One region of the Kitasatospora sp. NPDC004615 genome, then DNA from elsewhere that is predicted to be linked to it. Evidence: riboswitches for the same ligand, from Rfam matches in the RefSeq annotation. Region 1 holds a riboswitch; the other holds the start of a gene.
What was found. A riboswitch is a leader RNA that binds a small molecule or an ion and turns the genes downstream of it on or off. The one in region 1 is predicted to bind S-adenosylmethionine.
Positions count from the first base shown of each region.

Region 1 (8,689 bases):
TTCGGCGCGTTGTTGGTGTTCTGGACGTACGCGATGATCTCGCGCTTCTGCTCCTCCGGCATGGTGGTGTCGGGGAACGAAGGCATGTTCTGCGGGCCGGTCTGCATGGCCTCGTAGATGTGCTTGGAGTCCACGCCCTCAAGGGACGGGGCGTACTTGCCCTCGCTCAGCGCGCCGCCCTTGCCGGCGAAGTTGTGGCACTGGGCGCAGTTGGTGCGGAACAGCTCGCCACCCTTGGCGACCTGCTCGGCGTTGGTGACCTTGTCCTCGGACGGCTGGTACTGCTCCGTGGTCGGAGTGACCGGGCCCGGGCCCAGCGACGCCACGTAGGCGGCCAGCTGGTCGATCTCGGACTGGGCGTAGACGGTCTTCTTGCGCGGGACCTGCGCGCCCGGCTGCTGGGCCGGCATGCGGCCGGTGCCGACCTGGAAGTCGACAGCAGCAGAGCCGACGCCGACCAGCGACGGACCGTCAGAAGTGCCCTGGCCGTTCAGGCCGTGGCAGGAGGAGCAGCCGACGGCGAAGAGCTTCTTGCCCTCGTCGATGGCGAGCGACTGCGAGGAGCTGTCGGCCTGCGCCTTCTCGGCGGGCGCGAAAGCGGCGTACAGCCCCCCGGTGGCCGCCAGGGCGAGAAGTAGAACGACGACCGCCGCCAGTGGGTGGCGCCGTCGTGCGGAGAGCTTTTTCACGGAATAACCCCGGTGTCAGGATCTGGTCGGCAGCAGCCTGCCCCCGACTCCCATGCGTCGGAACGACGCCGGGTCAGGGGCGGGGCGGCTGTTACTTGATCAGGTAGATGGTCGCGAACAGGCCGATCCACACAACGTCGACGAAGTGCCAGTAGTACGACACCACGATCGCCGCAGTGGCCTGCTCGTGGGTGAAGCGCCGCGCCGCGTAGGTCCGGCCGAGGACCAGCAGGAAGGCGATCAGACCACCCGTCACGTGGAGTCCGTGGAAGCCGGTGGTCAGGTAGAACACCGTGCCGTACGGGTCGGAGGACAGCGAAAGGCCGTCCTTCTTGACCAGCTCGGTGTACTCGAAGATCTGGCCGCCGATGAAGATGGCGCCCATCACGAAGGTGACCACGAACCAGGAACGCAGCTTCTTCACGTCACCGCGCTCGGCGGCGAACACGCCGAGCTGGCAGGTGAGCGAGGAGAGCACCAGGATCGTGGTGTTGACCGAGGAGAAGGGCACGTTGAGGGCATGGGCCTTCTCGTGCCAGAACTCGGCGCCCTTGACCGAGCGGAGGGTGAAGTACATCGCGAACAGGGCCGCGAAGAACATCAGCTCCGAGCTCAGCCAGACAATGGTTCCCACGCTGACCAGGTTCGGCCTGTTGACCGCTCCGTGCGCGTGTCCGGTTTCTGTTGCTGTTGCTGTCGCCACGACGGACATTATGTCGGTCCCTTATTCCGTCTTCACGCCGGGGGGTCTCCCTCGGAGTGTCCGGTGCGTGCGGTATGCCCGCCTCGACCCCGGTCCGTTTTCTGATGGTTGTTCGGGCCGGGTGAGCGAACTGGGCTGCCGGGGTGAGCCGGTGGCGCGGCGGCTTGAGCGAGATCGCGTCGGGGTCTCTTCAGGACGGGCCCGCCGGAGTAGCATCCGTCCCAGGACGTGGTCCGGGTCACACTGGGCCGTTCGGCCGGGGGCCGCGCGCAGTCGCGGTCCGCGCGAACACAGTGGACACATATAAGAGGACGAGCACCAGGAAGCAGGGGACATGGCGCAGCACTCCGACGAGACGCTCACCGTTCTCGTCTACAGCGACGACCGCAACACCCGTGAGCAGGTGACCCTCGCTCTCGGCCCCCGCCCCGCCGGGGACGTCCCCGCCCTGGAGTACGTGGAGTGCGCCACCGCCCCCGCGGTGCTCCGGGCCCTGGAGAAGGGCGGCGTCGACCTGTGCGTGCTGGACGGCGAGGCGGTGCCCGCGGGCGGACTCGGCCTCACCCGGCAGCTGAAGGACGAGATCTACGGCTGCCCGCCGGTGCTGGTGCTGATCGGCCGCCCGCAGGACTCCTGGCTGGCCGCCTGGTCCCGGGCCGACGCGGCGATCTCGCACCCCGTCGACCCGGTGGCGCTGGCCGACGCCGCGACCACGCTGCTGCGGGCCCGGGTGGCCCGGCGGGCACCGGCCGCGCGCTGACGCTTTCCGGCAGCTGTCTCAGCCGGCGTCTCAACTGGAGAGAAGGGGACGGCAAGTAAGGGCGGCCGTCCCCGCGCGCTCGATAGGCTGACTCCATTCCTCTGCGACAAGACGAGAGCTGGAGACGGCCATGGTGAACGTGCACTCTGCGAACGGCGGTAGCGACCCCGCGCAGGTGGTTCGCTCCTGGCCCGACCTCCTGATGGCCCTGGTGCGCGGCGAGGACCTCGCCCAGGCCGACACCGCCTGGGCGATGGACCGGATCATGAGCGGCGAGGCCAGCCCCGTGCAGGTGGCCGGCTTCCTGATCGCGCTGCGCGGCAAGGGCGAGACGGTCGAGGAGATCTCCGGCCTGGTCGAGGCGATGTACGCGCACGCCGTGCCGCTGGACATCCCCGGGCCGGCCGTCGACATCGTCGGCACCGGCGGCGACCGCGCCAAGACCGTCAACATCTCCACCATGTCGGCGGTGGTCGCCGCAGCGGCCGGCGCGAAGGTGGTCAAGCACGGCAACCGGGCCTCCTCCTCGGCGTCCGGCTCCTCGGACGTGCTCGGGCGGCTCGGCATCAACCTGGACCTGTCGGCCCCGCGGGTCGCGGCAGTGGCCGAGGAGGTCGGGCTGACCTTCTGCTTCGCCGCCAAGTTCCACCCCTCGATGCGGCACACCGCGCAGGCCCGCGCCGAACTCGCCGTCCCCACGGTGTTCAACATCCTCGGCCCGCTCACCAACCCCGCCAAGGTCGGCGCCCACGCGGTCGGCTGCTTCGACACCCGGCTGGCCGGACTGATCGCCGGCGTGCTGGCCCGGCGCGGCGGGCAGGGACTGGTGTTCCGGGGTGACGACGGGCTCGACGAGCTGACGATCACCACCACGTCGCACGTCTGGGTGATCCGGGACGGGCAGGTGACGGAGACCCAGTTCGACCCGCGCGAGGTCGGGATCGAGCTGGTCGGGATCGAGGCGCTGCGAGGCGCCGACGCGGAGTTCAACGCGGCGGTCGCGCGGCGGGTGCTGAACGGGGAGCGCGGGCCGGTGCGGGACGCGGTGCTGCTCAACAGCGCGGCCGCGCTGGTGGCGCTGGAGCTGACGGACGCGCCGCTGAGTGAGCAGCTCGCGGCGGGGATGGTGCGGACGGCTGCGGCGATTGATTCCGGGGCGGCGGGGGAGTTGCTGAAGCGGTGGGCGGAGGCTACGCAGTAGCGGGGCCTTGAGCCAACGGTCCGTCCGGGGAGGGGAGTTGCTCCTGCCCGGGCGGATCTTTCCGCTTGTGGGGGGCTGGTCGCGCAGTTCCCCGCGCCCCTGATGGGGCCAATGTGACTGGGTGTCAGGGGTGGGGCGTCCACGTTCTGGACGGGGGTTGAGGTCGTGGGCTGCTCGTGTATGGTCTTGCGCAGGTCATGAGTGGCAGCGCCAAGCCCCAGCTTGCTGTCCGGCAACCCTCCGTCCGTGGCGGGGTGCCCTGGGTGAGGACCGGGCTGCGTGGCGATCCGTCTGCGCGGCAAGCGCGGACTTCCGGTTGATGCACCCCGGGGTCCTTACCCTGTGGAGGAGTGCATCCATGTCTGTGACCGCCGAGATCTGTGAGCCGCTGGCCGTGCTGGGCCAGGACGTCGAGGTGCCGTTGGCGTCGGGCGAGAAGGTCGGGTACGCGGCGCTGGACTACGCGGCGAGCGCGCCGGCGCTGGCCCGGGTGTGGGAGGACGTGGCGGCGTACGCGCCGTACTACGGGTCGGTGCACCGGGGGGCCGGATACCTGTCGCAGCTGTCGACGGACCTGTTCGAGCAGAGCCGCCGGACCGTCGAGGAGTTCCTGGACCTGCGGGACGGCGACCAGGTGGTGTTCACCCGGGCGACCACCGACTCGTTGAACCTGCTGGCCGGTGCGGTGCCCGTCGGGACCGAGGTGTTCGCGTTCGAGACCGAGCACCACGCTTCGCTGCTGCCGTGGCGGCGTGAGGGATTGACGGTGCGTTACCTGCGGGCGCCGCGTTCGCACGGCGAGGCGGTGGCCGCGCTGGAGGAGGCGCTGCTGGGGGCGGCCGGGGGGCCGAAGCTGTTCTGCGTGACCGGGGCGTCGAACGTCACCGGCGAGCTGTGGCCGGTCAAGGAGCTGACCGAGGTCGCGCACCGGTACGGCGCCCGGGTGGTGCTGGACGCGGCCCAGCTGGCGCCGCACCACCGGGTCTCGGTACGGGAGCTGGACGTCGACTGGATCGCGTTCTCCGGCCACAAGCTGTACGCGCCGTTCGGTGCCGGCGTGCTGGCCGGGCGGTCGGACTGGCTGGACGCGGCGGAGCCGTACCTGGCCGGTGGCGGGGCGAGCCGGACGGTGGCCCGGGAGCTGGACGGTTCGGTGGCGGTGGAGTGGCACACCGGCCCGGCCCGGCACGAGGCCGGTTCGCCGAACGTGATCGGCGCGTACGCGATCGCCTCGGCCTGCCGGGCGCTCACCGAGGCGGGCTTCGAGGAGCTGGAGGCCCGGGAGCGGGCGCTGGTGGCGAAGCTGACCGAGGGCCTGGCGGCGATCCCCGAGGTGCGGGTGCTCAGCCTGTTCGGTGAGGGCTCCGACCGGGTCGGCGTGGTGTCCTTCGTGGTGCGCGGCTGGAACAGCTCGCACTTCTCGGCCGCGCTGTCCGCCGAGTACGGCATCGGCGTGCGGGACGGGCTGTTCTGCGCGCACCCGCTGGTGCGGACGCTGCTGGGCGGGGAGGACGCCGCGCCCAGCCAGTGCGGGGCGCCCGAGCCGTCGCTGCCCGGGGAGCGCAGCCTGAACGCGATCCGGGTCAGCTTCGGCGCCGGCACCCCCGTCGAGCACCTGGACCGGTTCCTGACGGCCGTTCGGGACCTGGTGACCGACGGCGCGCGGTGGAGCTACCGCAACGAGGGCGGGCGCTGCGTCGCGGACACGCGGCAGCGCTGAGCGGCTACTCGCCCAGGCCGAGCGAGAACGCGGCCTCCAGGTCGTGCTGCGAGTAGGTGCGGAAGGCGATGTGGGTCTCGGTGTTGGAGACGCCCGGGACCTTGTTGAGACGGCCGGGGATCACGTCGGCCAGATCCTCGTGGCCCCGGACCCGCACCATCGCGACCAGGTCGTAGGTGCCGGTGACGGAGTAGACCTCGCTGACGCCCTCGATGGCCGCGATCGCCTCGGCGATCTCGGGGATCCGGTCGACGCTGGTGTTGATGAGGACGATCGCGGTGATCACTGAGCAACTCCTGTTCGAGAAGGTGCGCCAAGGGTATCGCCCGCCGGACGGGCGGCCCAGGCGAACAGCCAGCCCGTCACGAAGCCGATCACATGCACCAGATAGGCCACCCCGCTGCCGCCCGAACTGACGGACCAGCCCTGCAGCGCGAACCACAGGCCGAGCACCAGCCAGGCCGGGAAACGCAGTGGCAGGAACAGCAGGACCGGCACCAGCACCGTCACGCGGGCTCTCGGCCACAGCCGCAGGTACGCGCCCAGCACCCCCGCGATCGCGCCGGACGCGCCGACCAGGGCGCGCATGCCGTCCGCGGTGTGCGCCTCGGCCACCGCGTAGCCGTAGGTGGCCAGGTAGCCGATCGCCAGGTAGCCGACCAGGAAGCGCACCCGGCCCAGCCGGGCCTCCACGGCCGGGCCGAAGACGAACAGGAACAGCAGGTTGCCCAGCAGGTGCAGCCACCCCGCGTGGACGAACAGTGAAGTGAGGACGGAGAGTTCGGGGATCTTGGAGGGGGTCGGCGGCAGCGTGCAGCCCGGGGTCGCCGGGGCGAGTGAGGACAGCTGGGAGGCCGTCAGGGGGTGGCTGCTCAGCAGCTCGGCGGGCACCGCGCCCCAGCGGTGCTCGTAGCGCTGCTCGGCGCAGATCCGGGCGTCGCCGCTGCCGTACACCGGGTTCAGACCGGCCGGGCCGGCCACCAGGACCAGCGCGGACAGCGCGATCAGGAGGTGGGCGACGACCGGGGTGCGGGCGGTTCCCCCGGCCGTCGGCGAACCGGCCCGGGCGGGGGCGGAGAGCACCATGCCGGTGAGCATTCCTCGGGGGCGCACTCGCGACACCGGGCGCTGCTCCGGACGGGTGAGCGTCCGGGCTGTGGACCGGTGATCCGGCCGCCGCGGCACAGGCAATAGGGTGGAGGCCCGTAAACGGGGACCAGCCGAGAGGGACCACTGATGACCATTGCCGCGCCGACCGCCGAGACCCGCTGGCGCTGCACCCTGTGCGGCAACCTCACCCGCTTCGACGTCACCCGGTCCTCCCGCGTGATCGACTTCGTGCACTTCGACCTGTCCGGCGACTCCAAGGTGGAGGAGACCCAGGTGCTCTCCGAGACCATCGAGTCGGTGCGCTGCCGCTGGTGCAACGCCGTGGACCAGGTCGAGCTGGTCGCCCGCCCGGGCGCCGAGGAGCCCGAGGACGGCGGCCCCGCGCAGGGCTGACACGCTTCCACCGCCCCGCGTCCCCGTCCGCGCCCCGGACCGGGGCGCGGGGCGGACTCGTCGGCGGGGTGCTGTCGGTGCGGCACGGTAGACGGGACAATTGCAAGCAGCGGCGGACACCAACGCCCCCGGCACCCGCCGGGGCCCGCCCGGATCAGGATCGGAGCCGAGAACAGTGGCGGAGGCAGCGAACGCGCCCGCGGGCACGGACGGGACCGCGCACGCTCCGGTCCATGAGGAAATCGGCCCGGTCGAGGCAGGGTCGGTCACCGAGGCCGGTTCGGTCACCGAGGCCGGCGGCGACATGGCCGGCCGGGCGCTGCCCGAGGGAGTGCGCCGCCGGGTGGTGGGCATCGCCTCCGACGCGCTCGGCGGCATCGCCGCCGGCGAACTGCCCGCCGCGCTGCGCCCGTACGCCAAGTTCACCGCCGCCCGGCGGGCCAAGTACGCGGCCACCGCGCTGGCCGCCGCGCTGGAGTCCGACCCCGCGTTCCGGGTGCGGATAGCCGAGCGGCTGCGGCTCGGCCAGCCGGACCTGGTGCGTGCCCTGGAGGCGGGCACCGTGCCGGCCGCCGCCGACCCGATGGACGTGGCCGCCGCCGCCTACCTGGTGCGGCCCACCGGCTGGGCCCGGCTGGTCGAGGAGGCCGGCGAACAGGCCGAACGGGTCGACGCCGAGGGCGTCGCCGCCGAGGCCGCCCGGCTGGCCGAGAAGCTCCACGAGGAGCTGGCCGAGGCCCGCACCACCGCCCGCGCCGAACTGGAGCGCCACCGCGCCGAGTCCGAAGGGGTACGCCGGGAGGCGGACTCGCTGCGCAAGAAGGTCCGCTCGCTGGAGGCCGACACCCGCCGCGCGCAGGCCGAGAGCCGCCGACTGGCCGCCGAACTGGAGGCCGCCCGGGCCGCCGCCGCCGCCGAGCGCGGCGCCGCCGAGATCGAGGCCCGCCGGCTGCGGCACCGGGTCGCCGAACTGGAGGCGGCCGTGGAGACCGGCCGGCGCACCGCCCGGGAGGGCCGCAGCGTCGAGGACATGCGGCTGCGGCTGCTGCTGGACACCGTGCTGCAGTCCGCGCAGGGCCTGCAGCGGGAGCTGGCGCTGCCGGTGACGGCGCTGCGCCCGGCCGACCTGGTGGAGGCGGTGGAGCCCGGTTCGGCCTCGCCGCACGACGTGGCCCGACGCGGGCTGGCCGAGGACGACCCGGCGCTGCTGGACCAGCTGCTGGCCATCCCGCAGGTCCACCTGGTGGTGGACGGCTACAACGTGACCAAGACCGGCTACCCGCAACTGCCGCTGGAGCAGCAGCGGTTGAGGCTGCTGGGCGGTCTGGCGATGCTGGCCCAGCGGACCCAGGCCGAGGTGACCTGCGTGTTCGACGGCCAGGACCTGGACGTGCCGGTGATCATGGCCCCGCCGCGTGGCGTCCGGGTCCGGTTCAGCCGGACCGGGGAGACCGCGGACGAGCTGATCCGCCGCCTGGTGCGGGCCGAGCCGCAGGGCCGGCCGGTGGTGGTGGTGTCCGCCGACAAGGAGGTCGCGGACGGGGTGCGCAAGGCCGGCGCCCGCCCGGTGGCCTCGGTTCTGCTGCTGAACCGCCTGTCGCGCAGTTGACGGGCGCTCAGCGGTGTTGGGGCGTCCGGAGTGTGTCGGTGTGGTGAAGAGGGGCGGAGAAGTGAATCCGGGAGCCCCCCGGGAGTGGACGCGGAGGCAGGGACTTCACTAGGGTCTGGCGTCAAACCTATATTCCGGACTATCGCTCTAACGGGTGAGTCCAGAGGAAGAAGGAGCACCGCCTTGGCCTCCCACCGCCGTCCCAAGCAGCCGAGTCGCGCCCGGGTGACCGTGCTCACCGCTGCCGCCGCGACCGCGGTCGCCCTGTCGGCCCAGGTGAGTGCGCACGCCGCGCCGGCTCAGCCGAACAAGGACGAAGTCAAGGCGCAGGTCGACAAGCTCATGGAGGAGCAGGAGCAGGCGGCCGAGAAGTACAACGGCGCCAAGGAGCAGGCCGACCAGCTCCGCAAGCAGGCCGACCAGCTGCAGGACCAGCTGGCCCGCAGCCAGGACCAGCTGAACGAGCTGTCCTCCGGGCTCGCGGCGGTGGCCGGCGACCAGTAC
Region 1 covers NZ_JBIALQ010000006.1:480,100-488,788, forward strand. The annotation lists gene ACFYS8_RS23305 (c-type cytochrome) at 1-689, opposite strand, end outside; gene ACFYS8_RS23310 (heme-copper oxidase subunit III) at 781-1,401, opposite strand; gene ACFYS8_RS23315 (hypothetical protein) at 1,727-2,152, shown strand; gene trpD (anthranilate phosphoribosyltransferase) at 2,283-3,353, shown strand; SAM riboswitch class IV at 3,547-3,664, shown strand; gene ACFYS8_RS23325 (aminotransferase class V-fold PLP-dependent enzyme) at 3,712-5,073, shown strand; gene ACFYS8_RS23330 (Lrp/AsnC ligand binding domain-containing protein) at 5,078-5,359, opposite strand; gene ACFYS8_RS23335 (rhomboid family intramembrane serine protease) at 5,356-6,159, opposite strand; gene ACFYS8_RS23340 (hypothetical protein) at 6,310-6,576, shown strand; gene ACFYS8_RS23345 (NYN domain-containing protein) at 6,881-8,185, shown strand; gene ACFYS8_RS23350 (NlpC/P60 family protein) at 8,369-8,689, shown strand, end outside.

Region 2 (8,689 bases), on a different contig from region 1:
TCGCCTGCCGCGCCCTACGCGAGGCGGGCCTGCCCGAACCCCTGGTCCACGAGGTCGACCGCCTGGTCCGACTCACCGTCACCCACCACCCCGCGCCCGGCGACCACAACGGCGAAGTCCTCTGCGACGCCGACCTCGCCGTCCTCGGCTCACCCCCCGACCGCTACGCGGCCTACACCGCCGCCATCCGCGACGAATACTCCTTCGTCCCCCCGAACGCCTTCCGCGAGGGCCGCACCACGATCCTCCACCACCTCCTCGCCCTCCCCGCCCTCTACCGCACCCCCGAGGCCCACGCCCGCTACGACGCGCAGGCGCGGGCGAACATGCAGCACGAGCTCAACGAGCTGGCCGGGTAAGAGGGCGGGCGCGAAAACTGTGCGGGCGCGAGACCAGGGGCGCGAGCGGATGCGAAGCGCCTGCTGTCAGTCGAGCTCCCCCACCGCCGCGACGATCAGACCCTTCTTGCCGCACACCCAGTGCGGATCCGCCCCCAACTCCGGCTCCACGCCCAGCGCGTGCGGGTCGTCCTCCGCCGCACAAGCCGCGCACAACGGCCACCGCCCGTACGACTCCAGCAGCGCGTCCTGCACGTCCTGCGCGATCAGCCCGAGCACGAACTCGCAGCCGTCCGGCCACTGTTCGAGCCACCAGCGGCGGTGGGTGACGGCGTCCTCGACCAGCGAGACGATCGCGGCGTCGGCGACGTCCCGCGCGGTGAGGTCGGCGAGGATCAGCGCGCGGGCGCTGTGCAGGGCGGCTTCGATCTCGTTGCTGGACATCCGCCCATTGTCCCAAACCGCCGCCACGACCCGGAAACGCCGCAAGGGCGGCCTCCCGAAGGAGACCGCCCTCACGGCGTGAGACTGACCGATCCAACCGGTGAGGTCGGATCAGAAGTCCATGTCACCGCCCGGCATGCCGCCGCCGGCGGCCGCGGAGGCCTTCTCCGGCTTGTCGGCGATGACGGCCTCGGTGGTGAGGAACAGCGCCGCGATGGAGGCGGCGTTCTGCAGGGCGGAGCGGGTGACCTTGGCGGGGTCGATGATGCCGGAGGCGATCAGGTCGACGTACTCGTTGGTCGCGGCGTTCAGGCCGTGGCCGGCGGGCAGGTTGCGAACCTTCTCGACCACGACGCCGCCCTCGAGGCCGGCGTTGGTGGCGATCTGCTTGATCGGGGCCTCGAGCGCCACGCGGACGATGTTGGCACCGGTGGCCTCGTCGCCGTCCAGCTCCAGCTTCTCGAACGCGACACCGGCCTGCAGCAGGGCGACGCCACCACCGGCGACGATGCCCTCCTCGACGGCGGCCTTGGCGTTGCGCACCGCGTCCTCGATGCGGTGCTTGCGCTCCTTGAGCTCGACCTCGGTGGCCGCGCCGGCCTTGATGACGGCCACGCCGCCGGCCAGCTTGGCGAGGCGCTCCTGGAGCTTCTCGCGGTCGTAGTCCGAGTCGGAGTTCTCGATCTCGGCGCGGATCTGGTTGACGCGACCGGCAACCTGGTCGCTGTCGCCGCCACCGTCGACGATGGTGGTCTCGTCCTTGGTGATGACGACCTTGCGGGCGGTGCCCAGCAGGTCGACGCCGGCGTTCTCGAGCTTGAGGCCGACCTCCTCGGAGATCACGGTGCCGCCGGTCAGGATGGCGATGTCGCCCAGCATGGCCTTGCGGCGGTCGCCGAAGCCCGGGGCCTTGACGGCGACGGACTTGAAGGTGCCGCGGATCTTGTTCACGACCAGGGTCGACAGGGCCTCGCCCTCGACGTCCTCGGCGATGATGACGAGCGGCTTGCCGCTCTGCATGACCTTCTCCAGCAGCGGGAGCAGGTCCTTGACCGAGGAGATCTTGGAGTTGGCGATGAGGATGTACGGGTCCTCGAAGCTCGTCTCCATGCGCTCCAGGTCGGTGGCGAAGTAGGCGGAGATGTAGCCCTTGTCGAAGCGCATGCCCTCGGTGAGCTCGAGCTCCAGGCCGAAGGTGTTGCTCTCCTCGACGGTGATGACGCCTTCCTTGCCGACCTTGTCCATGGCCTCGGCGATGAGCTCGCCGATCTGGGTGTCGGCGGCCGAGATGGAGGCGGTGGAGGCGATCTGCTCCTTGGTCTCCACGTCCTTGGCCTGGGCCAGCAGCTGGTCGGAGACGGCGGCGACGGCCTTCTCGATACCGCGCTTCAGGGCCATCGGGTTGGCGCCGGCGGCGACGTTGCGCAGACCCTCGCGGACGAGCGCCTGGGCCAGCACGGTGGCGGTGGTGGTGCCGTCACCCGCGACGTCGTCGGTCTTCTTGGCGACCTCCTTGACGAGCTCGGCGCCGATCTTCTCGTACGGGTCCTCGAGCTCGATCTCCTTGGCGATGGAGACACCGTCGTTGGTGATGGTGGGGGCGCCCCACTTCTTCTCCAGAACGACGTTGCGACCCTTGGGGCCGAGCGTGACCTTCACGGCGTCGGCAAGCTGGTTCATGCCACGCTCAAGGCCGCGGCGGGCTTCCTCGTCAAAGGCGATGATCTTGGCCATTAGAAGTGGTCCTCCGGGACACGGTCGACTGCTCGGACCAAGGGGGTGCCCGCGACGGACGGCCCAGGAGAGCGGGGGTCTCGTCCCCTACCGCTTCCGGGGCCTCACCGGCCCGGTCCGTTGTCACTCTCACGCTGTGAGTGCTAACGCCAATGATTAGCACTCGGGGGTGTCGAGTGCAAGCCCATTCGCCGCGCTCCGACGCCCCTCCCGGGAAACCCGCAGGCAGGCCCGGGAACGCCGACAGGCCCGGACCCGGACGCGTCGCGCCGGGGCCGGACCTGCCGGGTCATAGCTGTGGTGTGTGCGGTCTACCGGGCCGTCAGGCGCCGGCGGCGCGGACCATGTCGGCCTGCGGACCCTTCTGACCCTGCGAGATCTCGAACTCGACCCGCTGGCCCTCTTCCAGGGTGCGGTAGCCGTCCATCTGGATCGCGCTGTAGTGGACGAACACGTCCGCTCCACCGTCGACCGCGATGAAGCCGTAGCCCTTCTCGGCGTTGAACCACTTGACGGTGCCCTGAGCCATTCCGAACTCCCCTTGTGCTGTGCTGGCCCTTCAGAGATCCGCGGGACGCGGACCCGGAGGTCTGGAAGGCCGGCCTGTGGGGACTCCCCCCCGCACGGCGCAGCCTCGTGTCGCGGCTGAATGTATCCGGATATGCGCCCTCTGCAACAGGCCCTAATTTCACGGAAAGTCCGTACCCCACACCGGATATGACGGGTCGAAAGGTATATGGCCCGACAATTGCCACCGGACATAACGGACGTGTCGCCGCAAATCGTCGAAAGAATTCTGACGGCGGCCTGACAGGTCGGGCGGTGAACGGTCCGGCGCATGTCTCAGAGCGCGGGACGGGACGGGGCCGGCGCGAGGTGCGGTGCGGGAAAAATCGAGGATTGGAACGGGCCGTGGCGGGGAACGGCTCCACCGGCACTCTACTCCCCCGCGAACGCGGGAATTCCAGCGACCCGCCAGGTCGGAATCACGGCTGCCCGCGCGCCCGGCCGATGTGCGAAGCCGCCGCCGGGCGGCTCGGAAATCGAATTCCGAGCCCGCGCCCGACGGCGGCGGAACGAATACGCGGGGCGGCCCCACCGGCCGCCCGGAGCTGCCTCAGCAGCCGCCGGCCACCGCCGGAATGATCGACACCGAGGCGCCGTCCTTGATCTCGGTCTCCAGGCCCTCGGCGAAGCGCACGTCGTCGTCGTTGACGTACACGTTCACGAAGCGGCGCAGCTTGCCGGTGTCGTCCAGCAGGCGGGCGGCGATGCCGGTGTGGTTCGCCTCCAGGTCGGCGATGACGGCGGCCAGGGTGGCGCCCTCGGCGGTCACCTCGGCGGCGCCGCCGGTGTAGGTGCGGAGGATGGTGGGGATGCGGACGGTGGCGCTCATGGGGGTGCTCCTAGAAGAAAGTCGTGGGGGGATCAGGCGGAGACGAGACCGGCGGCGCGGAAGGACTCCAGCGTCGGGCGGATCACGGCGGTCATGCCGGAGTCGGCGACCGCGTCGAGGGTCTTCAGGCCGTCGCCGGTGTTGATCGCGACGGTCTCCTTGCTCGGGTCGAGCTGCCCGGTCTCGACCAGCTTCTTCAGCACGCCGACGGTGACGCCGCCCGCGGTCTCGGCGAAGATGCCCTCGGTGCGGGCCAGCAGCTTGATCGCCTCGACCACCTGCGCGTCGGTGACGTCCTCGACGGCACCGCCGGTGCGGCGGGCGATGTCGAGCACGTACGGGCCGTCGGCGGGGTTGCCGATCGCCAGCGACTTGGCGATGGTGTCCGGCTTGACCGGCTTGATCACGTCGCGGCCGGCCTTGAAGGCGGCGGAGACCGGGGAGCAGCCCTCGGCCTGGGCGCCGAAGATCTTGTAGGGGCGGTCCTCGACCAGGCCGAGCTTGATCAGCTCCTGAAGCCCCTTGTCGATCTTGGTGAGCTGGGAGCCGGAGGCGATCGGGATGACGATCTGCTCGGGCAGCCGCCAGCCGAGCTGCTCGCAGATCTCGTACGCCAGGGTCTTGGAGCCCTCGCCGTAGTAGGGGCGCAGGTTGACGTTGACGAAGCCCCAGCCCTCGCCGGCCGGGTCGCCGATCAGCTCCGAGCAGAACCGGTTCACGTCGTCGTAGTTGCCGTCGATGCCGACCAGCTCGCCGCCGTACACCCCGGCCATCACGACCTTGCCCTGCTCCAGGTCGTGCGGGATGAACACACAGGACTTGAAGCCGGCCCGGGCCGCGGCGGAGCCCACCGCGCCCGCCAGGTTGCCGGTGGACGAGCAGGACAGCGTGGTGAACCCGAAGGCGCGGGCGGCCTCGATCGCGCAGGCCACCACCCGGTCCTTGAACGAGTGGGTGGGGTTGCCGGAGTCGTCCTTGATGTGCAGCTGCGCGGTGAAGCCCAGCTCGCGGCCCAGGTTGTCGGCCTTCACCAGCGGGGTCCAGCCCGGGTTCAGGTTCGGCTTGCCCGCGACGTCGGCGGGGACGGGCAGCAGCGGGGCGTAGCGCCAGATCGACGCCGGGCCGGCCTCGATCCGCTTGCGCAGTTCCTCGGCGTCGTAGCCGGCGTAGTCGTAGGCGATCTCCAGCGGGCCGAAGCACTCCAGGCACGCGAAGCTCGGGCCGAGCGGGAAGCGGGTGCCGCACTCGCGACAGGACAGTGCGGTGGCCGGACCGAGGTCGACGGCGGCAGGTGCGGGGGTGTCAACAGCCATGATGGCGAGGCCCTTTCTCCTCATCTTCCCCGGGGCGCGGTCGCGCCCGGGCCGGAATTGGCACCTGTCCCGCCGGGCCTGCTGGGCCGCGCGGGAGGGTTGCCGGGACTTCAACGGGCCGTTCCCTCAGTCCCTCTGGATGAGCTGTATGAAGTTGTGGTCGTACGCTGCGAGCGACCCCGGCGTGCGAAGGTCCGAGCGCAGTACGAAGACTGTAACGGAAGGCCGGTGCGGTCGAACCCCACCGTCCGACAACCGAGACAGAGCGAGACAGGGAGCGAGATCTTGGCCGAGCAGCCCGAGCCCGGGATACTGCCGGAAGTGGCCGACTGGCTGCGCCGCCGGTCCTGGACGGCCACCGACCGGCCGCTCGACCGGCTGCTCGCCGCCAAACGCGCCGCCGGCCCGGCCGGCACCGTCAGCGTGGTGCTGCCCGCCCTGGACGAGGAACCCACCGTCGGCGAGATCGTCACCACCATCCGCACCGAACTGATGGAACGCGTCCCGCTGGTCGACGAACTGCTGGTGGTCGACTCCGGCTCGGTCGACGGCACCGCCGCCGCCGCGGCCGCCGCCGGCGCCCGGGTGGTGCACCGCGACGCCATCCTGCCCCGGCTGCCCGCCGCCCCCGGCAAGGGCGAGGTGCTGTGGCGCTCACTGCTCGCCAGCAGCGGCGCGATCGTCTGCTACATCGACGCCGACCTGCGCGAATTCGACCCGGCGTTCGTCTCCGGCATCATCGGCCCCCTGCTCACCGACCCCGACCTGCACCTGGTCAAGGCCATGTACGACCGCCCGTTCGAGGCCGACGGCGCCGTCGTCCCGGCCGGCGGCGGCCGGGTCACCGAACTGGTCGCCCGCCCCCTGCTCAACCTGCACTGGCCGCAGCTGGCCGGCTTCGTCCAGCCGCTCGGCGGCGAGTACGCGGCCCGCCGCAGCCTGCTCGAACAGCTGCCCTTCCCGACCGGCTACGGCGTCGAACTCGGCCTGCTGGTCGACGCGTTGGAACTGGTCGGGCTCGACGCGCTGGCCCAGGTCGACGTCGGCGTCCGGCACCACCGCCACCAGGACGGCCAGGCCCTCGGCCGGATGGCCGCCACCATCTACCGCACCGCCCTGGAACGCCTCGACCGCGCCCACCGCCTCAAGGCCGACCCCGACCTCGTCCGCCCCCTGCTCACCCAGTACACCCGCACCGCCACCGGCTTCACCCCCCGCACCCACCCCGTCCCCGCCGCCGAACGCCCCCCGATGATCACCGTCCCCGAGTACCGCAACCGCTGACCGCCACCCCACGTCCGTCCCGGCATGGACCCCACCCCGGAAGCCGAACCCGCGCCCGCCGCTTCCGGTTCCGGCGCCGGCATCGGCTGCCTCGCCCTGCTGCTCGCGCCCGTCCTCGGCTTCACGGTCGAGTCCCGGGTGCTGCGGCTGATCGAGGACACCTGGTCCGACTGCCTGAACATGGCCCGGCCGGTCACCTACGACCTGACCGACGACGCCCGGTTCAACCTGCTCAACTCGTACGAGTGCGGCTACCTGTTCCTGCCGCCCCTCGCCGTCCTGCTCGCCCTGTACCTCACCCGCCGCTCCCCCGGCCTGCTCACCCGGGCGCTCGCCGCGGCCTTCGCCGCCCTGCTCACCGCACTCGCCGTCGCCGCCGTCGACCTGGAGCACAACCTCACCCCGCCGCGCGGGTGGTACCTGCCCGGGAAGTGCCCGGACGGCCGCCCGCCGTGGCTGCCCGACTTCCTGCCCGCCCGCGACTCCGGCCCGCCGACCGGCCATCGCGGCTGACGCCCGCCGTTCACCCGTCGCGGGCCGCGCCGGGTGGTTTGGTCGGCTGGTCGCACGGCAAGGTTGGCTGTATGGCCGATCACGCGTCCGAACGCCCCACGCAGTCCGGAGCCGCCCCGATCCTGGTGGCCTCCAACCGCGGCCCGGTGTCCTTCCGCACGGAGGACGATGGCACGCTGAGCCTCCGCAGAGGCGGCGGCGGCCTGGTCTCCGGGCTCTCCGCGATCGACGACCCGAACGCCGTCTGGGTCTGCGCCGCCCTCTCCGACGCCGACCGCACCGCCGCCCGGCAGGCCCCCGACGGGCGCCTCGACCGGGCCGGCCACGACGTCGGCGGACAGGCCGTCCGGATGCTGGACATCGATCCGGAGACCTTCGCCCTTGCCTACAACGGCGTCGCCAACTCCACCCTGTGGTTCGTCCACCACCTGCTGTACGACATCCCCACCAAACCCGCCTTCGACGCCGGCTTCCGCACCGAATGGGCCGCCTACCGGGCCTACAACACCGCCTTCGCCGAGGCCCTCGCCGCCGAGGCCGCCCCCGGCGCCGCCGTCCTGGTGCAGGACTACCACCTCTCGCTGACCCCCGCGCTGCTCCGCGAACTCCGCCCCGACCTGCGCATCGGCCACTTCTCGCACACCCCCTGGGCGCCGCCCGAGTACTACCGGCTGCTGCCCGACGACGTCGCCGCCGAAGTCCTCCGCGGCATCCTCGGCGCCGACCGCGCCGCCTTCCTCACCCGCCGCTGGGCCCTCGCCTTCGCCGACTGCTGCGAAGCCGTCCTCGGCGCGAGCGTCGACCGCGACGTCCTCGCCGTCACGTACGCCGGCCGCACCACCCGGCTCGGCGTCCACGGCCTCGGCGCCGACGCCGCGTTCCTGCGCGAACGCGCCCACCGGCCCGACGTCGACGAACGCCTCGCCGCCCTGCGCGAAGCCGTCGGCGACCGGCGCACCATCGTCCGGGTCGACCGCACCGAACTCAGCAAGAACATCGTCCGCGGCCTGCTCGCCTACCGGCACCTGCTGCGCACCCGCCCCGAATGGCACGACCGGGTCGTCCACATCGCCTTCGCCTACCCCTCGCGCACCGACCTCGCCGAGTACCGCGAGTACACCGCCGAAGTGCGGCGGCTCGCCGAGGAGATCAACGCCGAGTTCGCCACCGCCGACTGGCAGCCGCTCATCCTGCACGTCGACGACGACTTCCCGCGCTCCCTCGCCGCGTACCGGCTCGCCGACGTCGCCCTGGTCAACCCCGTCCGCGACGGCATGAACCTGGTCGCCAAGGAAGTCCCCGTCGTCTCCGACCACGGCTGCGCCCTGGTCCTCTCCCGCGAGGCCGGCGCCCACGCGGAACTCGCCGACGACGCGATCACCATCAACCCCTTCGACGTCATCGCCACCGCCGACGCCCTGGCCCAGGCCCTCACCATGCCCCCCGCCGACCGCGCCGACCGCACCAAGCGCCTGGCGTCCGCGGCAACGGCACTGCCTCCACAGCAGTGGTTCCTGGACCAGCTCCACGCGCTGTAGGAGCGGTTGGGCGCGTAAGCGGGCTTGCGCTTGTCGCACCCCCGCTTACGCGCCCAACAGCTCCGCCAGCTCACTGAGCAGGTCCACCACCCCCGCCGGCCCCGCCACCACCAGGTCCGCGCGATCGGC
Region 2 covers NZ_JBIALQ010000002.1:843,866-852,554, forward strand. The annotation lists gene ACFYS8_RS10635 (hypothetical protein) at 1-359, shown strand, start outside; gene ACFYS8_RS10640 (hypothetical protein) at 426-782, opposite strand; gene groL (chaperonin GroEL) at 894-2,516, opposite strand; gene ACFYS8_RS10650 (cold-shock protein) at 2,839-3,045, opposite strand; gene ACFYS8_RS10655 (MoaD/ThiS family protein) at 3,634-3,912, opposite strand; gene thrC (threonine synthase) at 3,945-5,225, opposite strand; SAM riboswitch class I at 5,243-5,371, opposite strand; gene ACFYS8_RS10665 (glucosyl-3-phosphoglycerate synthase) at 5,535-6,509, shown strand; gene ACFYS8_RS10670 (hypothetical protein) at 6,534-7,022, shown strand; gene ACFYS8_RS10675 (trehalose-6-phosphate synthase) at 7,094-8,560, shown strand; gene otsB (trehalose-phosphatase) at 8,606-8,689, opposite strand, start outside.
Region 2: linked by a shared signal. The riboswitch ahead of thrC (threonine synthase) and the one ahead of ACFYS8_RS23325 (aminotransferase class V-fold PLP-dependent enzyme) in region 1 are both predicted to bind S-adenosylmethionine.